4 regions of the Pseudomonas sp. S2_C11 genome follow, and region 1 is predicted to be linked to each of the others. Evidence: predicted binding sites of a transcription regulator. Region 1 holds the regulator's gene; each other region holds the start of a gene.
What was found. The regulator sigma-54, encoded in region 1, starts transcription at its own class of promoters, with help from an activator protein. The targets are predictions, from matches to a motif close to ANTGGCATNNANNTTGCTNT.
Positions count from the first base shown of each region.

Region 2: a site for sigma-54 is predicted at 2,617-2,636, ahead of AB4N48_RS01960 (pilin). Genes of this name have one in related genera too.
Region 3: a site for sigma-54 is predicted at 3,140-3,159, ahead of AB4N48_RS15110 (CmpA/NrtA family ABC transporter substrate-binding protein). Genes of this name have one in related genera too.
Region 4: a site for sigma-54 is predicted at 1,040-1,059, ahead of AB4N48_RS15790 (circularly permuted type 2 ATP-grasp protein). Genes of this name have one in related genera too.

Region 1 covers NZ_CP162765.1:4,451,940-4,456,597, forward strand. Annotated here, with positions in the region: gene AB4N48_RS20180 (KpsF/GutQ family sugar-phosphate isomerase) at 1-480, shown strand, start outside; gene AB4N48_RS20185 (KdsC family phosphatase) at 480-1,004, shown strand; gene lptC (LPS export ABC transporter periplasmic protein LptC) at 1,013-1,585, shown strand; gene lptA (lipopolysaccharide transport periplasmic protein LptA) at 1,572-2,117, shown strand; gene lptB (LPS export ABC transporter ATP-binding protein) at 2,117-2,842, shown strand; gene AB4N48_RS20205 (RNA polymerase factor sigma-54) at 3,009-4,499, shown strand; gene hpf (ribosome hibernation-promoting factor, HPF/YfiA family) at 4,573-4,658, shown strand, end outside.
Region 2 covers NZ_CP162765.1:405,818-410,475, reverse strand. Annotated here, with positions in the region: gene AB4N48_RS01975 (DUF748 domain-containing protein) at 1-949, shown strand, start outside; gene AB4N48_RS01970 (DUF2845 domain-containing protein) at 946-1,245, shown strand; gene AB4N48_RS01965 (BON domain-containing protein) at 1,509-1,862, opposite strand; gene AB4N48_RS01960 (pilin) at 2,154-2,570, opposite strand; gene pilB (type IV-A pilus assembly ATPase PilB) at 2,797-4,497, shown strand; gene AB4N48_RS01950 (type II secretion system F family protein) at 4,500-4,658, shown strand, end outside.
Region 3 covers NZ_CP162765.1:3,347,145-3,351,802, forward strand. Annotated here, with positions in the region: gene rlmKL (bifunctional 23S rRNA (guanine(2069)-N(7))-methyltransferase RlmK/23S rRNA (guanine(2445)-N(2))-methyltransferase RlmL) at 1-1,136, opposite strand, end outside; gene rmf (ribosome modulation factor) at 1,667-1,882, shown strand; gene AB4N48_RS15105 (quinone-dependent dihydroorotate dehydrogenase) at 2,030-3,052, opposite strand; gene AB4N48_RS15110 (CmpA/NrtA family ABC transporter substrate-binding protein) at 3,271-4,482, shown strand; gene AB4N48_RS15115 (ANTAR domain-containing response regulator) at 4,498-4,658, shown strand, end outside.
Region 4 covers NZ_CP162765.1:3,502,918-3,507,575, reverse strand. Annotated here, with positions in the region: gene AB4N48_RS15800 (hypothetical protein) at 1-58, shown strand, start outside; gene AB4N48_RS15795 (ribonuclease E inhibitor RraB) at 268-615, shown strand; gene AB4N48_RS15790 (circularly permuted type 2 ATP-grasp protein) at 1,093-2,502, shown strand; gene AB4N48_RS15785 (alpha-E domain-containing protein) at 2,515-3,465, shown strand; gene AB4N48_RS15780 (transglutaminase family protein) at 3,462-4,265, shown strand; gene AB4N48_RS15775 (c-type cytochrome) at 4,387-4,658, opposite strand, start outside.

The sequences.
Region 1 (4,658 bases):
GGCGACGCCCTGGCCGTGGCCCTGCTGGAAGCGCGTGGTTTCACCGCTGAAGATTTCGCGTTCTCGCATCCGGGCGGTGCCCTTGGCCGTCGCCTGCTGCTGAAAGTCGAAAACGTCATGCACGCCGGACAGGAGCTGCCGCAGGTACAACGCGGTACCCTGCTCAAGGACGCGCTGATGGAAATGACCCGCAAGGGTCTGGGCATGACCGCTATTATTGAGGCCGATGGCAAGCTCGCCGGGATCTTCACCGACGGTGATTTGCGCCGCACGCTGGATCGCGCCATCGACATCCGCAGCGCCACCATCGACCAGGTGATGACTGCACACGGCAAGACCGCCCGGCCCGACATGCTCGCCGCCGAAGCCCTGAAAATCATGGAAGACCATCGAATCAACGCCCTGGTAGTCGTCGACGAGGAGGATCGCCCGATCGGCGCCTTCAACCTCTCCGATCTGCTGCGCGCAGGAGTCATGTAATGAGCAACGATCTGCTGCAACGTGGCAAAGCAATCAAACTGGCTGTGTTCGACGTCGACGGTGTGCTCACCGACGGGCGCCTGTACTTCCTCGAAGACGGCAGCGAGTTCAAGACCTTCAACACCCTCGACGGCCAGGGCATCAAGATGCTGATGAATGCCGGCGTACAAACGGCGATCATCAGTGGCCGCAAGACCCCGGTGGTCGAGCGACGCGCTAAGAACCTCGGCATCCCGCACCTGTTTCAGGGGCGCGAGGACAAACTGGTGGTGCTCGACGGCCTGCTCGCGCAACTGGGCCTAAGCTATGAGGAAGTCGCCTATCTCGGTGACGATCTGCCAGACTTGCCGGTGATCCGCCGTGTAGGGCTGGGCATGGCGGTGGCCAACGCTGCCGATTTCGTCCGCGAACACGCCCACGGCGTTACCCGCGCCCGTGGCGGCGAAGGTGCCGCCCGCGAATTCTGCGAATTGATCCTGCGCGCCCAGGGCCGCCTCGAAGCGGCCAACGCCGCGTACCTGTGAGCCTGACCATGTTTAGCAAAAAGTTTCGCAATTTCCTGCTGTTCGGCTGCATCGCGGCGATTTTCGCTGCGGTGGGCTACTGGAACATCAGCCCGGAGCGCTTCCTCGACAAGCCGCCGGTCTCGGCCGCCGAGAATCCGATCGACTGGTACGCGACCAACACGCACACCATTCAATACCTGCCCGACGGCAAGGTGCAGTACGAGATGACCTCCGACAAGGCCGAGCACGTCAAGGCCACCGATGTCACTCTGGTAACCAAGCCTGATTTGAACATGTACCGCGGCACCGACTTCCCGTGGCACGTGACCAGCGAGCGCGGCGAAGTGAATTCGGGCGGCACCGAAGTTGAATTGATCGATTCGGTACGCGTACAGCGCACCGATGAGAAACAGCGCGGCACCCTGATCACCAGCACCCGCATGACCGTGTTCCCGCAGCAAGAATATGCGCAGACCGCGCAACCCGTTAGAATCGAGGGCGCTGGCGGCGTATCGACTGGCGTCGGAATGAAAGCGTACCTGAAGGACAGCAGGATACACCTGCAATCGAACGTAAGAGGACAGTATGAGGCTCGTTAAAACCCTCCCTATTTTGCTCAGTCTGGGCGCAGCACTGGGAAGCGCGAGCGCCTGGTCCCTGCCGAACGATCAGCAGCAGCCTATCCGCATTCAGGCCGACGACGCCCAACTGGACGACAAGAATGGCATCGCCACCTATAAAGGTGACGTGATCATTACCCAGGGCTCGATGATCGTTAAAGGCAACACCGTGACCATGACGCGCGCGCCCAATGGCGACATCGACGTGGTGACATCGGTAGGCAACCTGGCTTACTTCGAGCAGTTGCAGACCCAGGGCGACGCCAACCCAGTCAAGGGCTACGGCGTGACGATTCAATACCACGCCCAGCAGAACCGGGTGGTGCTGATCGACAAGGCCAAGGTTATCGACAAGGATAACAACGTCACCCAGGGCGAAAAAATCGTCTACGACACCGTGAAGAAGCTGGCCAGCGCCGGTCGCGCCACGGGCAGCAAGGTCACCGAATCGCGTCCGCGCATCGACATGGTGATCCAGCCGAAGAAGAAAACCGAAGAGAAATCCCAGTAATGGCAACTCTGAAAGCTCAGCACCTGGCCAAGGCCTATAAAAGCCGCCAGGTCGTGCGTGACGTCAGCCTGTCGATCGACAGCGGGCAGATCGTCGGCTTGCTCGGCCCGAACGGCGCCGGCAAGACTACGTGCTTCTACATGATCGTTGGCCTGGTGCAGGCAGATCAGGGCCGTGTGCTGATCGATGATCTGGACGTCAGCCACCAGCCGATGCACGGCCGCGCCAAGGCCGGTATCGGCTATCTGCCGCAAGAAGCGTCGATCTTCCGTAAACTGTCGGTCGCCGACAACATCATGGCGATCCTCGAGACCCGCCCGGAGCTGGACAAGGCCGGTCGTCGCAAGGAGCTGGAAAGCCTGCTGCAGGAATTCCACATCAGCCACATCCGCGACAACCTCGGCATGAGCCTGTCCGGCGGTGAGCGTCGCCGGGTGGAAATCGCTCGCGCCCTGGCCACTGCACCCAAGTTCATCCTGCTCGACGAACCGTTCGCCGGTGTCGACCCGATCTCGGTCGGCGACATCAAGCAGATCATCCATCACCTCAAGGCCAAGGGCATCGGCGTGCTGATCACCGACCACAACGTGCGTGAGACGCTGGATATCTGCGAAACCGCTTACATCGTCAACGACGGTCAACTGATCGCTGAAGGCGATGCCGAGACCATCCTGGCCAACGATCTGGTCAAGGAAGTGTATCTGGGTCACGAGTTCCGCCTGTAAGCGCGACAGCGCTGTATCGATTCAAGGCGCATTTATCCGCTTTAATTGTTACAGCGCTCTAGGCAAACACTTCAGTTTCAGGCATATAATTTGCTTAAGTTTGGCGCTTCGGCGCCCTGTAGTGGATGGCGCAAAGCGCCGGCGAATAAGGTGTTAAGCCCCTGCCATGAAACCATCGCTAGTCTTGAGAATGGGCCAGCAGCTGACGATGACACCGCAGCTGCAACAGGCCATCCGCCTGCTCCAATTGTCGACCCTGGACCTGCAACAGGAGATCCAGGAGGCTCTGGAATCCAATCCGATGCTCGAGCGCCAGGAAGAAGGCGACGACTTCGACAACGCCGATCCGCTGGCCGACAACGCCGAACAGAAGCCCGCCGAAATCCAGGAACCCTCCTACCAGGAAACCGCCCCGACGGTGGATAACCTCGAGGATGGCGATTGGAACGAGCGCATCCCCAACGAACTGCCAGTGGATACCGCCTGGGAAGACGTCTACCAGACCAGCGCCAGCAGCCTGCCCAGCAGCGATGACGATGAGTGGGATTTCACCACCCGCACGTCCGCCGGCGAGAGCCTGCAAAGCCATCTGCTCTGGCAACTGAACCTGGCACCGATGTCCGACACCGATCGCCTGATCGCTGTCACCCTGATCGACTGCATCAACAATCAGGGCTATCTGGACGAAACACTCGAAGAAATTCTTGAAGCGTTCGATCCGGAACTGGACATCGAGCTCGACGAAATCGAAGCCGTCCTGCATCGCATCCAGCAATTCGAGCCCGCCGGTATCGGCGCACGCAACCTCAGCGAATGCCTGCTGCTGCAATTGCGCCAGCTGCCCGCGAAGACGCCGTGGCTGACCGAGGCCAAGCGCCTCGTCGCCGATTACATCGACCTGCTCGGCAGCCGCGATTACAGCCAGTTGATGCGCCGGATGAAGCTCAAGGAAGACGAGCTGCGCCAGGTCATCGAGCTGGTACAGAGCCTCAATCCGCGTCCGGGCTCGCAGATCGAATCAACCGAAGCCGAATACGTCATTCCCGATGTGATCGTGCGCAAGGACAACGAGCGCTGGCTGGTCGAGCTGAACCAGGAATCGGTGCCACGCCTGCGCGTCAATGCCCAGTACGCCGGGTTTGTTAAGCGTGCCGACACCAGCGCCGACAACACCTTCATGCGCAACCAGTTGCAGGAAGCCCGCTGGTTCATCAAGAGCCTGCAGAGCCGCAACGAAACCCTGATGAAAGTGGCCACGCAGATCGTCGAACATCAGCGCGGCTTCCTCGAATACGGCGACGAAGCGATGAAGCCGTTGGTATTGCATGACATCGCCGAAGCGGTCGGCATGCACGAATCGACGATTTCCCGGGTGACCACACAGAAATTCATGCATACCCCGCGCGGTATTTATGAGCTGAAATACTTTTTCTCCAGCCACGTCAGCACCTCCGAAGGCGGCGAATGCTCGTCCACGGCGATCCGCGCGATCATCAAGAAACTGGTCGCTGCGGAAAATCAGAAAAAGCCGTTGAGTGACAGCAAGATCGCTGGTTTACTGGAGGCACAAGGCATTCAGGTGGCTCGCCGCACCGTCGCCAAGTACCGCGAATCCCTCGGAATCGCGCCTTCGAGCGAACGCAAGCGGTTGATGTAAGCCACGTTACAGCGTTCCAGTGGCAGGCTTTTCGGCCTGCCACTTTATGCACTGGCAACGAAGGAGAAGCTGTATGCAAGTCAACATCAGTGGACACCAACTGGAAGTGACCCAACCTCTGCGTTCCTACATCGAGGAAAAACTCCAGCGACTGGAGCG
Region 2 (4,658 bases), 1.9 Mb from region 1:
CGTCGAACTGACGACCCTGACGCCCTACTCCGGCAAATTCGCCGGCTACCGCATCCGCAAGGGCCGGCTCAACCTAGATCTGCACTACCTGATTACCAAGGGCCAATTGAAAGCCGAGAACAAAGTCGTCGTCGAGCAGCTGCAACTGGGCGAGAAGGTCGACAGCCCTGATGCAGTGAGTCTGCCGCTGAAGCTGGCGATCGCCCTGCTCAAGGACGTCGACGGCAAGATCTCCATCGAATTGCCAGTGACCGGCGACCTGAATAATCCGCAGTTCAGCGTGATGCCGATCGTCTGGCAGACCCTGCGCAATCTGATCGTCAAAGCGGCCGCCGCACCGTTCAAGATGATCGGCGGGCTGGTCAGTGGCGGCGGCTCCGAAGATCTTGGCACGGTGTCCTTCGCGCCGGGCTCCAGCGATCTGAGCAAAGACGCCGAAACGGCGCTGGTGAAACTGTCGCAGGCACTCAAGGAACGTCCGGCGCTGCGCCTGGAAATCGAAGGCACTGCCGCGAAGAGCAGCGATGGGCCACTGCTCGCCGAACAACGTCTGGAACGCGAATATCAGTACAACTACTACAAGATGCTCCAGCGCCGTGGCGACAAAGTCCCGGCCCAGGCCTCGCTGTTGCAAGTGCCCGAAAGCGAGAAAGGCGCGTTGCTCGAAGGCATCTACCGCACCCGCTTGAAAACCCAGCCACCGGCTGAATGGAAAGACCTGGGCAAGGAAGAACGCACGGCGAAAATGCGCCAGGGCGTGATCGCGTTCTGGAGTGGCAGCGAGGTGCTGTTGCGCCAGTTGGGCCAGGATCGCGCCAGCACCATCAAGGATTACCTGGTCGACAAGGGCAAGCTCGAGGATGACCGCGTGTACTTCATCGACGCCAACCTCGGCGAGGCCGAAAGCGATGGCCGCGTGGTGACGCAAATGCACCTGGATGCCGAATGACCGTGCGTAACTGGTTGATGGCGCTCGCTCTGACCTGCGCCGCCGGCCATGCGTCGGCGTCGGATACATTGCGCTGCGGCAGCCAATTGATCAGCCTCGGCGACCGCGCCAGCGAAGTGCTGCAAAAATGCGGCGAGCCGGTCAGCCGCGATGTGCTCGGCTACAAGCGCAGTGCCAATCGCCGCGAAGAGTTTCAGGTCGAGGAATGGACCTACGGACCAAACAACGGCATGTATCAATACCTGCGCTTCGAAGGCAATCGCCTGCGGCAGATCAACAGCAAACGCGGTAACTAAGCCGAACGAAATTCACCCTGTGGGAGCGAGCCTGCTCGCGAATACGGTCTGTCTACTGACGAACTTGTCGGCTGACACTACGCATTCGCGAGCAGGCTCGCTCCCACATTGGTATTGCCCAAATAGAACAGGCCCCGACACAAGTGCCGGGGCCTGTAATGGTCACATCCGTGTGACCGTTCGCATGAACTCTAAAGTTGCGACAGACGTATTGCTCGGCCCGTCTGTCGCGTCTTCTCCCGGTTCAGGCGAGAAGTCTTGCCTTACTCGGCTTTCAGGCCGTCAGCAGAAACTGCTTTAACGCCTTTGATCTTTTTGGTGATCGCGACAGCGGAAGCTTTCTGAGCGTCTGTTACTGCTACGTCAGAAGACAGGGAAACTACACCTTTGTTGGTTTCGACTTTGATGTCGGTGCCTGGAATACCTTTTTCGGTAACCAGATCGCTTTTCACTTTGGTGGTGATCCAAGTGTCGGAAGTAGCTTCTTTAGCCTCGGTAACTTCACCAGCAGCCAGAACCATTGGCGACTGGGTAGCCTGAGCGGACTGGGCGAAAGCGCCACCAGCCATGGTCAGGGTCAGAGCGGTAGCAGCGGCAGTGATAGCGAACTTCTTCATACGAGTAACTCCTGTTTTTACTGGAAGTCTGCTGTAACGCTTGTCAGCAGGGTTACCGGATATATTGCGAACGCTGTGCCAACTTTTTTTGCCATATAAATTCTTTTAAAAACAATGAGTTATGAAAAATGCCAATTTTCATTTTCATGCAAAATGCATGACTCGCTCAATCTTCGCATGCAAGTTGCGGTTTTTTGGAAAGTTCATAAGCTGCTGAAATTATTGGAGCTTTTGTAGACAGGTGACCATACGAAAATGCCCCGCAGTGCGGGGCATTCGCTTTGTACTCAGTTAAACGCCAGGGCAACTGGTCGTCGTGTATTCCTTGGAACCGGAGAAGCCGCAAGACCAACCCGCGGTCGCACTACGAGTCAAGGTGATCGTCTGGCCAAGAACCGGAGCCGGAGCATTAAGCAACTTGCAAGTAATCGTCCCGGTACCGTCAGCCACTTTGCCACTCACACCCATTGTGCAGTTTTGAGTGGCACCTACGTTTGCGTTGACGTTAGCCAAAGTTGGATCACCAGATCCCGCGTTGATCACGTCTTCGAAATTGACTTTGAGGGCGGAAACTTCGGCAATACCCGCCGTCACCTTCGACCGCGCCTGATACTTCGAATACTGCGGCAGGGCGATAGTCGCCAGAATGCCGATGATCGCCACAACGATCAGCAGCTCGATCAATGTGAAACCTTGTTGTTTTTTCATAGACACGCTCCATGCATGAGTCGAAATCTCATGATCTGAACAAGGCTCAGCACAGCCCATGCCAACGCCTTTCAGGCCCCGCCTGCTGGGCGCGCGCAATCGCCTGCGCCGTTTCCTACAACCCGCAACCGCACTATCTGACACTTTTTGTCACCTGCACCGGCCGTGTTTGGCGCTGTCACTTGACTAGGCTATAAGTCATGAACGGCAAGCGTGCGGAATCCCCATGAATGACATCGCTCTGAGCGGTCTGGCCAAGCAATTGGTCCAGGCCGAACTGCTCACGGAAACAAGCGCCCGGCAATCCTGGGCGCAGGCCCAGCGCAATCGCGTGTCGCTGGTCAATTACCTGGTGCACAACAAACTGGTCAACAGCCGGCAGATCGCCGAGATCGCTTCCGAACATTTCGGCATGGCCCTGCTCGATCTGCATTGCCTCGACAAGGAGACTCAGCCCAAGGGGCTGGTCAGTGAAAAACTGGTTCGTCAGCATTGCGCCCTGCCCTTGTGGCGGCGCGGCAACAAACTGTTCGTGGGCCTTTCCGACCCAAGCAATCAGCAGGCGATCAGCGACATCCAGTTCAGCACCGGCCTGAGCACCGAAGCGATCCTGGTCGAGGACGACAAACTCAGCGACGCCATCGACAAGTTCTTCGACAGCCACGCCTCGGGTCTGGAAGAAATGGCCGATGTCGATCTCGACGGCCTCGACGTCGAGTCCATTGATGACAACAAACAGGACGTGATCGGCGGCCTCGATGCCGACGACGCCCCGGTCGTGCGCTTCGTGCACAAAATGCTGCTCGATGCGATCAAGAGCGGCTCTTCCGACCTGCACTTCGAACCCTACGAAAAAAACTACCGGGTGCGCATGCGCACCGACGGCATGCTGCGCGAGGTGGCCAAGCCGCCGATCCAGCTGGCCGGGCGTATTGCCGCGCGCCTGAAGGTGATGGCCAGTCTGGATATTTCCGAACGACGCAAACCCCAGGACGGGCGGATCAAGATGCGCCTGTCGAAAAGCAAATCCATCGATTTTCGCGTCAACACCTTGCCGACCCTGTGGGGCGAAAAAGTGGTGATCCGGATTCTCGACCCGTCCAGTGCACAAATGGGCATCGACGCCTTGGGTTACGAAGCCGAGCAAAAGGCTTTGTACCTGGCCGCGCTGAAACAGCCGCAAGGAATGATTCTGGTCACCGGCCCCACCGGCTCCGGTAAAACCGTGTCGCTGTACACCGGGCTGAATATCCTCAACACCGTCGACATCAATATTTCCACCGCCGAAGACCCGGTGGAAATCAACATGGAAGGCATCAATCAGGTCAACGTCAATCCCCGCCAAGGGCTGGACTTTGCCCAGGCGCTGCGCTCGTTTCTGCGTCAGGACCCGGACGTGATCATGGTCGGCGAGATCCGCGATCTGGAAACCGCCGAGATCGCAATCAAGGCTGCGCAGACCGGCCACCTGGTGCTGTCGACCCTGCACACCAATAGCGCAGCGGAAACCCTGACACGCCTGCACAACATGGGCATTCCCGGTTTCAACATCGCCACCTCGGTCAGCCTGATCATCGCCCAGCGTCTGGCGCGCAAGTTGTGCGCACACTGCAAGCGGCCGCTGGAGATCCCGCACGAAACCTTGCTCAAGGAAGGCTTCCCCGAGGAACGCATCGGCCATTTCACGATCTACGAGCCGGTCGGTTGCGATCACTGCAATGGCGGTTACAAAGGACGCGTGGGGATTTATGAAGTGGTAAAGAACACACCGGACCTGCAACGGTTGATCATGGCCGAGGGCAATTCGCTGGAAATCGATATTCAGATGCGCCGCGACGGCTTCGCCGATCTGCGCACTTCCGGGCTGCACAAGGCCATGCAAGGCATCACCAGCCTTGAGGAAATCAACCGGGTCACCAAGGATTGAACATGGCGGTCAAGGCAGCGAAAGTCAGCGTTTACGCCTGGGAAGGCACGGACCGCAAAGGCAGTAAAGTCAGCGGCGAGTTGAGCGGACAGAACCCCGCACTGATCAAGGCGCAACTGCGCAAACAGGGGATAAACCCGGGCAAGGTGCGCAAGAAATCC
Region 3 (4,658 bases), 1.1 Mb from region 1:
CACGGCAGCGCGCCGTTCCAGAACGAATACTGTTTGTGACTGCGGATACCCATGCGCTTGCCCAGATCCGGGGCGCCGGTGAACACCGCCGCTTCCCAGTTCAAGCAGGCCTGACGCAGACGCTCGCCGAGGTTCTGATAGAGATACAGCAGGCTGGCTTCGTCACCGAGACGCTCGCCGTACGGCGGGTTGCAGATCACCAGACCTTTCTGGTTCTGGTCCGGGCGCGGCTCGAAGGTCGCCACTTCGCCCTGGTAAATCTTGATCCACTCGCTGAGGCCGGCACGTTCAACGTTGTTGCGGCCTGGCTGAATCAGTCGTGGATCGGCTTCGTAACCGCGAATCCACAGCGGCGGTTTGGCCAGACCGGCAGCGGCGCGCTCGACGGCTTCTTCGTGGAGTTTTTTCCACAGTGCCGGCACGTGACCGAGCCACGCGGTAAAGCCCCACTGCTCGCGACGCAGGTTCGGCGCCATGTCGGCGGCAATCATCCCCGCTTCGACGAGAAACGTACCGACACCGCACATCGGGTCAGCCAGTGCGCCACCTTCGGCGGCAATTCGCGGCCAGCCGGAACGAATGAGGATTGCCGCCGCGAGGTTTTCCTTCAGCGGCGCGGCGCCCTGCTGCAAGCGATAGCCGCGCTGGTGCAGGCTGTGGCCGGACAGGTCGAGGGAGAGAATCGCTTCGCCGCGATCCAGACGCAGGTGAATGCGCAGGTCCGGGTTGAGCTTGTCGATGGATGGACGATCACCCTGTGGCGTGCGCAGTTTGTCGACGATGGCATCTTTGACTTTCAGCGCGCCGAAGTGGGTGTTGTCGATGCCCGAGCCGTGGCCGCTGAATTCGACGGCCAGGGTGCCGTCGCTGAGCATGTGATCCTGCCAGTCGATGTCGAGCACGCCGTGGTAGAGGTCTTCGGCGTCCTTCATCGGGAAACGCTTGAGCACCAGCAACACCCGGTTGGCCAGACGCGACCAGAGGCACAGGCGATAAGCGGTTTCCATGGTCGCCATGCCACGCACGGCGGAGGTGTGCTCGCGCGCTTCTTCAAGGCCAAGCCCGACGGCTTCCTCGATGAGCAGGCCTTCAAGGCCTTTGGGGCAAGTGAGGAAGAGTTCGAAACGATCGGACATGGTAATTCCAGAGCCTTTGGCTAGTGGGCCGGCAACGCATTGCCGACCCGGTTTTCAATCAGGCGCTTTTCTGAAAGAGCGCCCGCGTGGCACGAAGGTGTGCCGTTCCATCCCCGCTGCTCGGGTTAAAAGAGCTTAGATGCCGGGACAGATAAAAAAGTTGGTGCAACAAAAAGACTGAAAGCGACCCTTCGTCGAATATTACCCAAGCGCAAACGTGGGTCATTCTCACTAAAGGACTAACCCCCTGAGTCAGCGGGGCGCCGATCATACCGGGGTTTGCGCATTGAACGTTGAATAAATACGCGGTTACTTATCGCCATAGCATCCTTTACGTTACGTGCTTATGACAAAACGATCATTCCCTCGGTGTGACTCATTGGTTAGAACTGAGCACAGGTTGACGTCGCAACGGCGTCAACACCTTGGCTCGCCACGCCGGCAGCGAGCCGCACGATGGCAGGTTTTTTCTGCCAGACCTCAATTGAGGTCAACGCGACACTACAGTCAACAAGTGAGGGAAACACCCTATGAGAAGACTTAAGCGTGATCCGTTGGAAAGAGCATTTTTGCGCGGATATCAATATGGCGTTGGTGGCAAATCCCGTGAGCTTTGCCCATTTACTCTACCGTCGGTACGTCAAGCCTGGATCAACGGCTGGCGAGAAGGACGCGGCGACAACTGGGACGGTATGACCGGCACTGCGGGAATCCACAGACTCAACGAACTTCACGCCGTCGGCTGACACAGGGCATTTATTCCGACACGACAATCTGAATCTGCACTGAATTAACCACGCACGTCCCTCCCGGACGGCGGGCTACGGCCCAGGGGCTCCTTCGAGGAGCCCTTTTTTATGCCTGCATTTTTGTGCCGAGCACATAACCCGGTGTTATTTTCGCAACGCGGCGATGGCGTCTACCGATTCACGAATCAGTGCCGGGCCTTTGTAGATGAAGCCCGAATAGATCTGCACCAGGTTCGCGCCAGCAGTAATTTTCTCCGCCGCGTGTTTGCCCTCGGTAATCCCGCCCGCAGCAATGATCGGCAAACGCCCGGCCAATTCGCCCGCCAGCACCTTCACGGTATGGGTGCTCTTTTCACGCACCGGCGCACCCGACAGACCGCCCGCCTCGTCACCATGCTCCATGCCTTCGACGCCGACACGGCTCAGAGTCGTATTGGTGGCGATCACCGCATCCATGCCGGTTTCGATCAACGCCTGGGCGACCTGCGCAGTTTCTTCGTCGGTCATGTCCGGCGCGATCTTGATCGCCAGCGGCACATGCTTGCCGTGACGCAGAGCCAGTTCGGCGCGGCGCGTGGCCAGGTCCGCGAGCAATTGTTTGAGCGAGTCGCCGAACTGCAGGCTGCGCAGGCCCGGGGTATTCGGCGAGCTGACGTTGACCGTGATGTAACTGGCGTGGGCGTAGACCTTGTCCAGGCAGATCAGGTAATCATCCACCGCGCGCTCGACCGGGGTATCGAAGTTCTTGCCGATGTTGATGCCCAGCACGCCTGTGTATTTCGCCGCAGCGACCCGCGCCAGCAGGTTATCCACGCCGAGGTTGTTGAAGCCCATGCGATTGATGATCGCCTCGGCTTCCGGCAGGCGGAAGATGCGGGGTTTCGGGTTGCCCGGCTGCGGACGCGGGGTCACGGTGCCGATTTCGACAAAGCCGAAACCCAGCTGCGCAAAGCCGTCGATGGCCGCGCCGTTCTTGTCCAGACCTGCCGCCAGCCCTACCGGGTTCGGGAACTCCAGCCCCATGACGGTCACCGGCATTTTCGCCGGAGCCTTGCACAGCAAGCCGTTGAGGCCCAAACGTCCACCCGCGCCGATCAGATCCAGCGACAGATCGTGGGAGGTTTCCGGGGAAAGTTTGAACAACAGCTGACGGGCCAGGGTGTACATGGGCGGCAATGACTCGGGCGGCGAAAAGAGGCGGCGATTATAGCCGGGCATCGTCCCCCGGCGCGAGGCGCCTGCGCGAATCAGGCGACTGGCATATGCCTTGCACCACCCCGCTCATCAGTCTGCCGACCAATGACGGCGCGCAGGCCAGGACAATGGCGTCGTCCCCGGGTTTTGCCTGCGCAGAATCCGGGACGACGTTTTTTTTGAGGTAGCGTATGAACGAAACGTCCTTGGGGCCTCTGGCCTGGGTCAATGGCAGCGATGCGCCGGAAAAGAGCGCGATCAATCTCGGCTTCATGGCGCTGAGCGACTGCGCCTCGGTGGTGGTCGCCGCCACTCAGGGCTTCGCCCAACCCTACGGCCTGACCCTGAACCTCAAGCGTCAGGCGTCATGGGCCAACTTGCGCGACAAGCTGGTCAGCGGCGAACTGGATGCCGCGCACAGTCTGTACGGGCTGATTTATGCGGTGCACCTGGGCATCGGCGGTGTCGCCCCGACCGACATGGCGGTGCTGATGGGCCTGAACCAGAATGGCCAGAGCCTGAACCTGTCCCATGGCTTGCAACAGGCTGGCGTGAACAGTCCTGAAGCGCTCGATCGGCACGTGCACCAAAGCCGCGCAAAACTGACCTTCGCCCAGACCTTCCCCACCGGCACCCATGCGATGTGGCTTTATTACTGGCTGGCGAGCCAGGGCATTCATCCGTTGCAGGACGTCGACAGCGTGGTAGTGCCGCCGCCGCAAATGGTCGCGCACCTGCAAGCCGGGCGCATCGACGGCTTTTGCGTCGGCGAACCGTGGGCGGCCAGCGCCGTGCAGCAGAATCTCGGTTTCACCCTGGCGACCAGCCAGAGCATCTGGCCCGACCATCCGGAAAAAGTCCTCGGCTGCACCCGGGAATTTGTCGAGCAATACCCCAACACCGCGCGGGCGCTGGTCATGGCCATTCTTGAGGCCAGCCGATTCATCGAAGAAAGCCCGGAAAACCGCCGCAGTACCGCGCAATTACTCAGCGCCACCGAATACCTCGACACCCCCGCCGCGTGCATCGAGCCGCGTTTTATGGGCGTCTACGCCGATGGCCTCGGTAATCGCTGGCAGGATCCGCATGCGCTGCGTTTTCATGGCGATGGCGAGGTCAATCTGCCCTACCTGTCCGACGGCATGTGGTTCATGACCCAGTTTCGTCGCTGGGGTCTGTTGCGCGAGGATCCGGATTATCTGGCCGTCGCCCGTCAGGTTCAGCGTCTGGATCTGTATCGCGAGGCCGCCAGCGCGGTCGGCGTTGCGACTTCGTACGCAGACCTGCGCAGCAGCCAGTTGCTCGACGGCAAGGTCTGGGACGGCAGCGACCCGGCGGGCTATGCGCGCAGTTTCAAGCTGCATGCCCTGAGCGACACCGCCCCCCTTCTCGCCCAGCGCTGACAGGAGACCGCGAACATGTTGCGCATTCTGCTGATCAACGACACCGCGAAAAAAGTCGGACGCCTGAAAGCGGCGCTGACCGAGGCCGGCTTCGAGGTAATCGACGAGTCCGGCCTGACCATCGACCTGCCGGCGCGCGTCGAAACGGTGCGCCCGGACGTGATCCTGATCGATAC
Region 4 (4,658 bases), 950 kb from region 1:
GGTGAAAAACCTCAAGACCCAGAACGGCATCGAAATCCTCAGCATCACCCCTGTCTGAACACTTCCTGTCATCTCGTAAACCAGGCCTTGGCAGCGGCGCTCTCTTGGGGCTACTCTGCAAGCGAGATCAGCGAATGGATCGCTAAGGTCTGGTCTTGTCAGCTACATGCTTGTTTCCCGCGCGCAACCACGTTGCCGTAGTACTTAGGCCAAAAGGCCCGGGGCGGGAATACGGAAAGTCTATCCATCAATCGAGGGGGACGATTCATGAGCACAGCCTATCAAGAAGACATCAGCAGCAACGTTCTGCGCCGCATGAAAGAAGGCGGCTTCGATTTTTCCCGGTTCCATCCCATCGAGTTCTACGCGATTTTCCCGGACGAGGAGCGGGCGCGCAGGGCAGCAGGCAAATTTCGCGGTGAATCCATCAATGCCCAGGTCAGTGCGCGCGACGACGGCGCCTGGTCGCTGGAATTGAGCAAAGTGATGTACGCAACCTATGACGACATCGGCGATTTCGAGCAAGGCTTTTCTGCCGTGGTCGAACCGCTGGGCGGCATTATCGAGGGTTGGGGCGTGAAGCAGGAGGTGCGCAATCGTTACCGGTTGAATTGATATTGCGCATTGTTTGTCGGACAACGGCTGACCTTCGGGTCGGCCGTTGTCGTTTCTGGCTTCTGCACATCGCAGTGGCAAAACCCTGAAACAAGAATCCCGGGCAAAAAAAAGCCACCGGAGAGGGTGGCTAAAAGGGAAGACGCGTATGCAATAAAGTCCCGTCGGGACGGGGCTGCCAAGGCAGTTCAGATCAGTTGAGCTGACTACTTCGCGACGGCGTGCCGGGGAAGTTTTGCAGCGAATGCGCGGATTATCCGCAATCGCGGCCGGGCAGTGAAATCAACTCTGACTATGCTGGTGATAGGCGATGCAGTGCGTCGCAATGAAGCGGGGGCAATCGGGCCGGGGCATTTGCCGCACAGGAATGGTGCGCAGCGTTCGGCGTGGATCTACAACCGATTGAAATCAAAGCGTTTATGCCGATGGCACGGGCCTTGCGAAGGCCTGTATGTCCGGAGTGACAAGGAGTACGGCATGATCCGCACCTATTTTGACGAGATGTACGATGCCGGTGGCCTGGTCCGCCCGCATTACCGGGAATTTGCCCGCTGGCTGGCCGAGACGCCCGACGAGCTGCTCGCGCAGCGCCGCCGCGAGGCCGATCTGTTGTTTCACCGGGCCGGGATCACCTTCACGCTCTATGGCGACGAGCAGGGCACCGAGCGCCTGATTCCGTTCGACACCATTCCCCGCAGCATTCCCGCCAGTGAATGGCGGATTGTCGAGCGCGGCTGCATCCAGCGGGTCAAGGCGTTGAACATGTTTCTCGCTGACCTCTACCACGAGCAGCGCATCATCAAGGCCGGGATTATTCCCGCCGAACAGGTGCTGGCCAACGAGCAATACCAGTTGGCAATGCAGGGCCTGGATCTGCACCGCGACATCTACTCGCATATCTCCGGCGTCGATCTGGTACGCGATGGCGATGGCACTTATTACGTTCTCGAAGACAACCTGCGCACACCCAGTGGCGTCAGCTACATGCTCGAAGACCGCAAGATGATGATGCGCCTGTTCCCCGAACTGTTCTCCGCCCAGCGCATCGCCCCGATCGATCACTATCCCAATCTGCTGCTCGACACCCTGAAAAGCTCAAGCCCGATCGACAACCCGAGCGTGGTGGTGTTGACGCCGGGACGCTTCAACAGCGCGTTCTTCGAACATGCATTTCTGGCGCGGGAGATGGGCGTTGAACTGGTGGAAGGCGCAGATCTGTTCGTGCGTGACGACAAGGTATTCATGCGCACCACCGATGGCCCGAAAGCGGTCGATGTGATCTATCGCCGCCTCGACGACGCATTCCTTGATCCGCTGGCGTTCAACCCGGACTCGATGCTCGGTGTGCCGGGGCTGCTGTCGTCCTATCGCTCCGGCAACGTGGTGCTGGCCAACGCCATCGGCACCGGCGTGGCCGACGATAAATCGGTGTACCCGTTTGTCACCGACATGATCCGTTTCTACCTCGACGAAGAACCGATTCTGAAAAACGTGCCGACCTGGCAATGCCGCAACCCGTCCGAGCTGTCCCACGTACTGGCCAATCTTGCGGATTTGGTCGTCAAGGAAACCCAGGGCTCCGGCGGTTACGGGATGCTGGTCGGACCGGCCGCGACGACGGCGGAAATCGATGCCTTTCGCGAGCGCATCAAAGCCAAACCCCATGCCTACATTGCGCAGCCGACGCTGTCGCTGTCGACCTGTCCGACCTTTGTCGAAAACGGCATCGCGCCGCGCCATATCGACTTGCGTCCGTTCGTGCTGTCCGGCCGCGAAACCCGTGTGGTGCCTGGCGGTTTGACCCGTGTCGCGTTGCGTGAAGGCTCCCTGGTGGTGAACTCCTCCCAGGGCGGCGGGACCAAGGACACCTGGGTAGTCGAGGATTGAAGGAAGCTTGCCATGTTAAGTAGAACTGCCTCGGATCTGTACTGGATGTCGCGTTACCTGGAGCGTGCGGAGAATCTCGCGCGCATGCTCGACATCAGTTATTCGCTGTCGCTGATGCCGCAGGACGGGCGCGGCGACGGTCTGCACGAACTCGCCATGCCGTTGCTGATCACCGGCACCCTGGACGATTACCTTGAACGCCACGGCGACCTGCACGCTGAACGCTTGCTGCATTTCTTCGCACTGGACGCGGCCAACCCGGCCAGTATCTACAGCTGCCTTGGTGCAGCGCGGGCCAGTGCCCATGCCGTGCGCGGGCGAATCACTGCGGACATGTGGGAAAACATCAACGCGACCTGGCTGGAAATTCGCGGCATCGCCGAACAGGGCTTGAGCCGCTATGGCATGAGTCGTTTCTGCGAATGGATCAAGGAGCGTTCGCACCTGTTTCGCGGCGCCTCTTACGGCACGATCATGCGCAACGACGCGTTTCGCTTTATTCGTCTGGGCACGTTTATCGAGCGCGCGGACAACACGCTGCGCCTGCTTGATGCGCGTTACGAAATGGCCGGCGATCAGGCCGAAGCGGTCAGCGATGGCACCGCGCACGCTTATTACCAGTGGAGTGCGCTGCTGCGGGCGTTGTCGTCGTTCGAGGCCTACACCGAAATCTACCGCGACGCGCCCGGCGCCCGGCATGTCGCCGAATTGCTGCTGTTGCGCGCCGATGTGCCGCGTTCGCTGCGTGCCTGTACAGAAGAGATTGACCAGATCCTCGCGCAACTGCCCGGCGCCAACGGCCGCCCGGCACAACGCCTGGCGGCGGAAATGGATGCGCGCCTGCGTTACACCGGCATCAACGAAATTCTCGAAGAAGGCCTGCACGCCTGGCTGACCGAATTCATCCCGCTGGTGCGCCAGTTGGGCAACGCCATTCACAGTTCCTATCTGGAGGCTGCATGAGACTTTCCATAAGCCACGAGACCACCTATCACTACGAAGATCAGGTGCGCGCGAGCATCCAGTACCTGCGCCTGACACCCCACGACAGCGAGCGTCAGCATGTCCTCAGTTGGCAACTCGACTTGCCGCGTCCGGTGCGTGCGCAGCTCGATCCGTTCGGCAACATCCTGCATGTGCTGACCATGGACGAGCCGCACGAAGCGATCATCATTGGCGCCCGGGGGCAGGTCGATATCGACGAATTGCGCGAGGCCGAACATGAGAGCCAGTCGGCGCTGCCGTTCCTGCGCTTCACGCGCCTGACCGAAGCCGATGAAGCCTTGCGCGAGTTTGCCGAGAAGAACTGCAAGCAACGGCGTGATCGCACCGCGCTGATCGACTTGATGCACGGGTTGAATCAGCACATGAGCTACACGCCGGGCTCGACTGAAGTCGACACCAGCGCCGCCGAAGCTTTCGCCGGTCGGGCCGGGGTCTGTCAGGATCATGCCCACGCCTTCCTAGCCTGCGCCCGCAGTCTCGGGGTGCCGTCGCGTTACGTGTCGGGTTATCTGTACAGCGAAGATTGCGAGCATCTGGCCAGTCATGCCTGGGCGGAAGCGTGGCTGGATGACGCGTGGTACAGCTTCGACGTGACCAACCAGCTGGCGCGCCCGGAGCGACACCTGAAGCTGGCGGTGGGCCTGGATTATCTCGATGCCTGCCCGGTCCGTGGCATGCGCCGGGGCGGTGGCTGCGAGCAGATGCATGCGAAGGTGTTCGTCTCGCCGACACCGGTTATTTCCGTGCAGCAACAATAGATTCGGGATACCGCTATCGCTGGCAAGCCAGCTCCCACAGGATGACCGCTGATTCGAACTCTGCGCATACCCTGTGGGAGCTGGCTTGCCAGCGAAGAGGCCAGTAATAACACCCTAAGGCTTACGGCTTAACTTTGCGCCCGGCCATATGCTTGAGATAGCCCACCAGCATTTCAAGATCTGTATCCGGCAATACCTCAGCAGAAAACCCCGGCATCTTCGCCTGCGGCCACTGACGCAAACTCTGCGGATCGCGGATGTAGCGCTTCAAGAAATCCGCCCCGAAATACTCGGTCGGGCTATACGGAATATTCAGATCCGGACCGAACTGCGCGTCTCCGGCACCATTCAACCGGTGACAGGCCAGGCAGTTTTTTTGAAACAGGGCAAAAC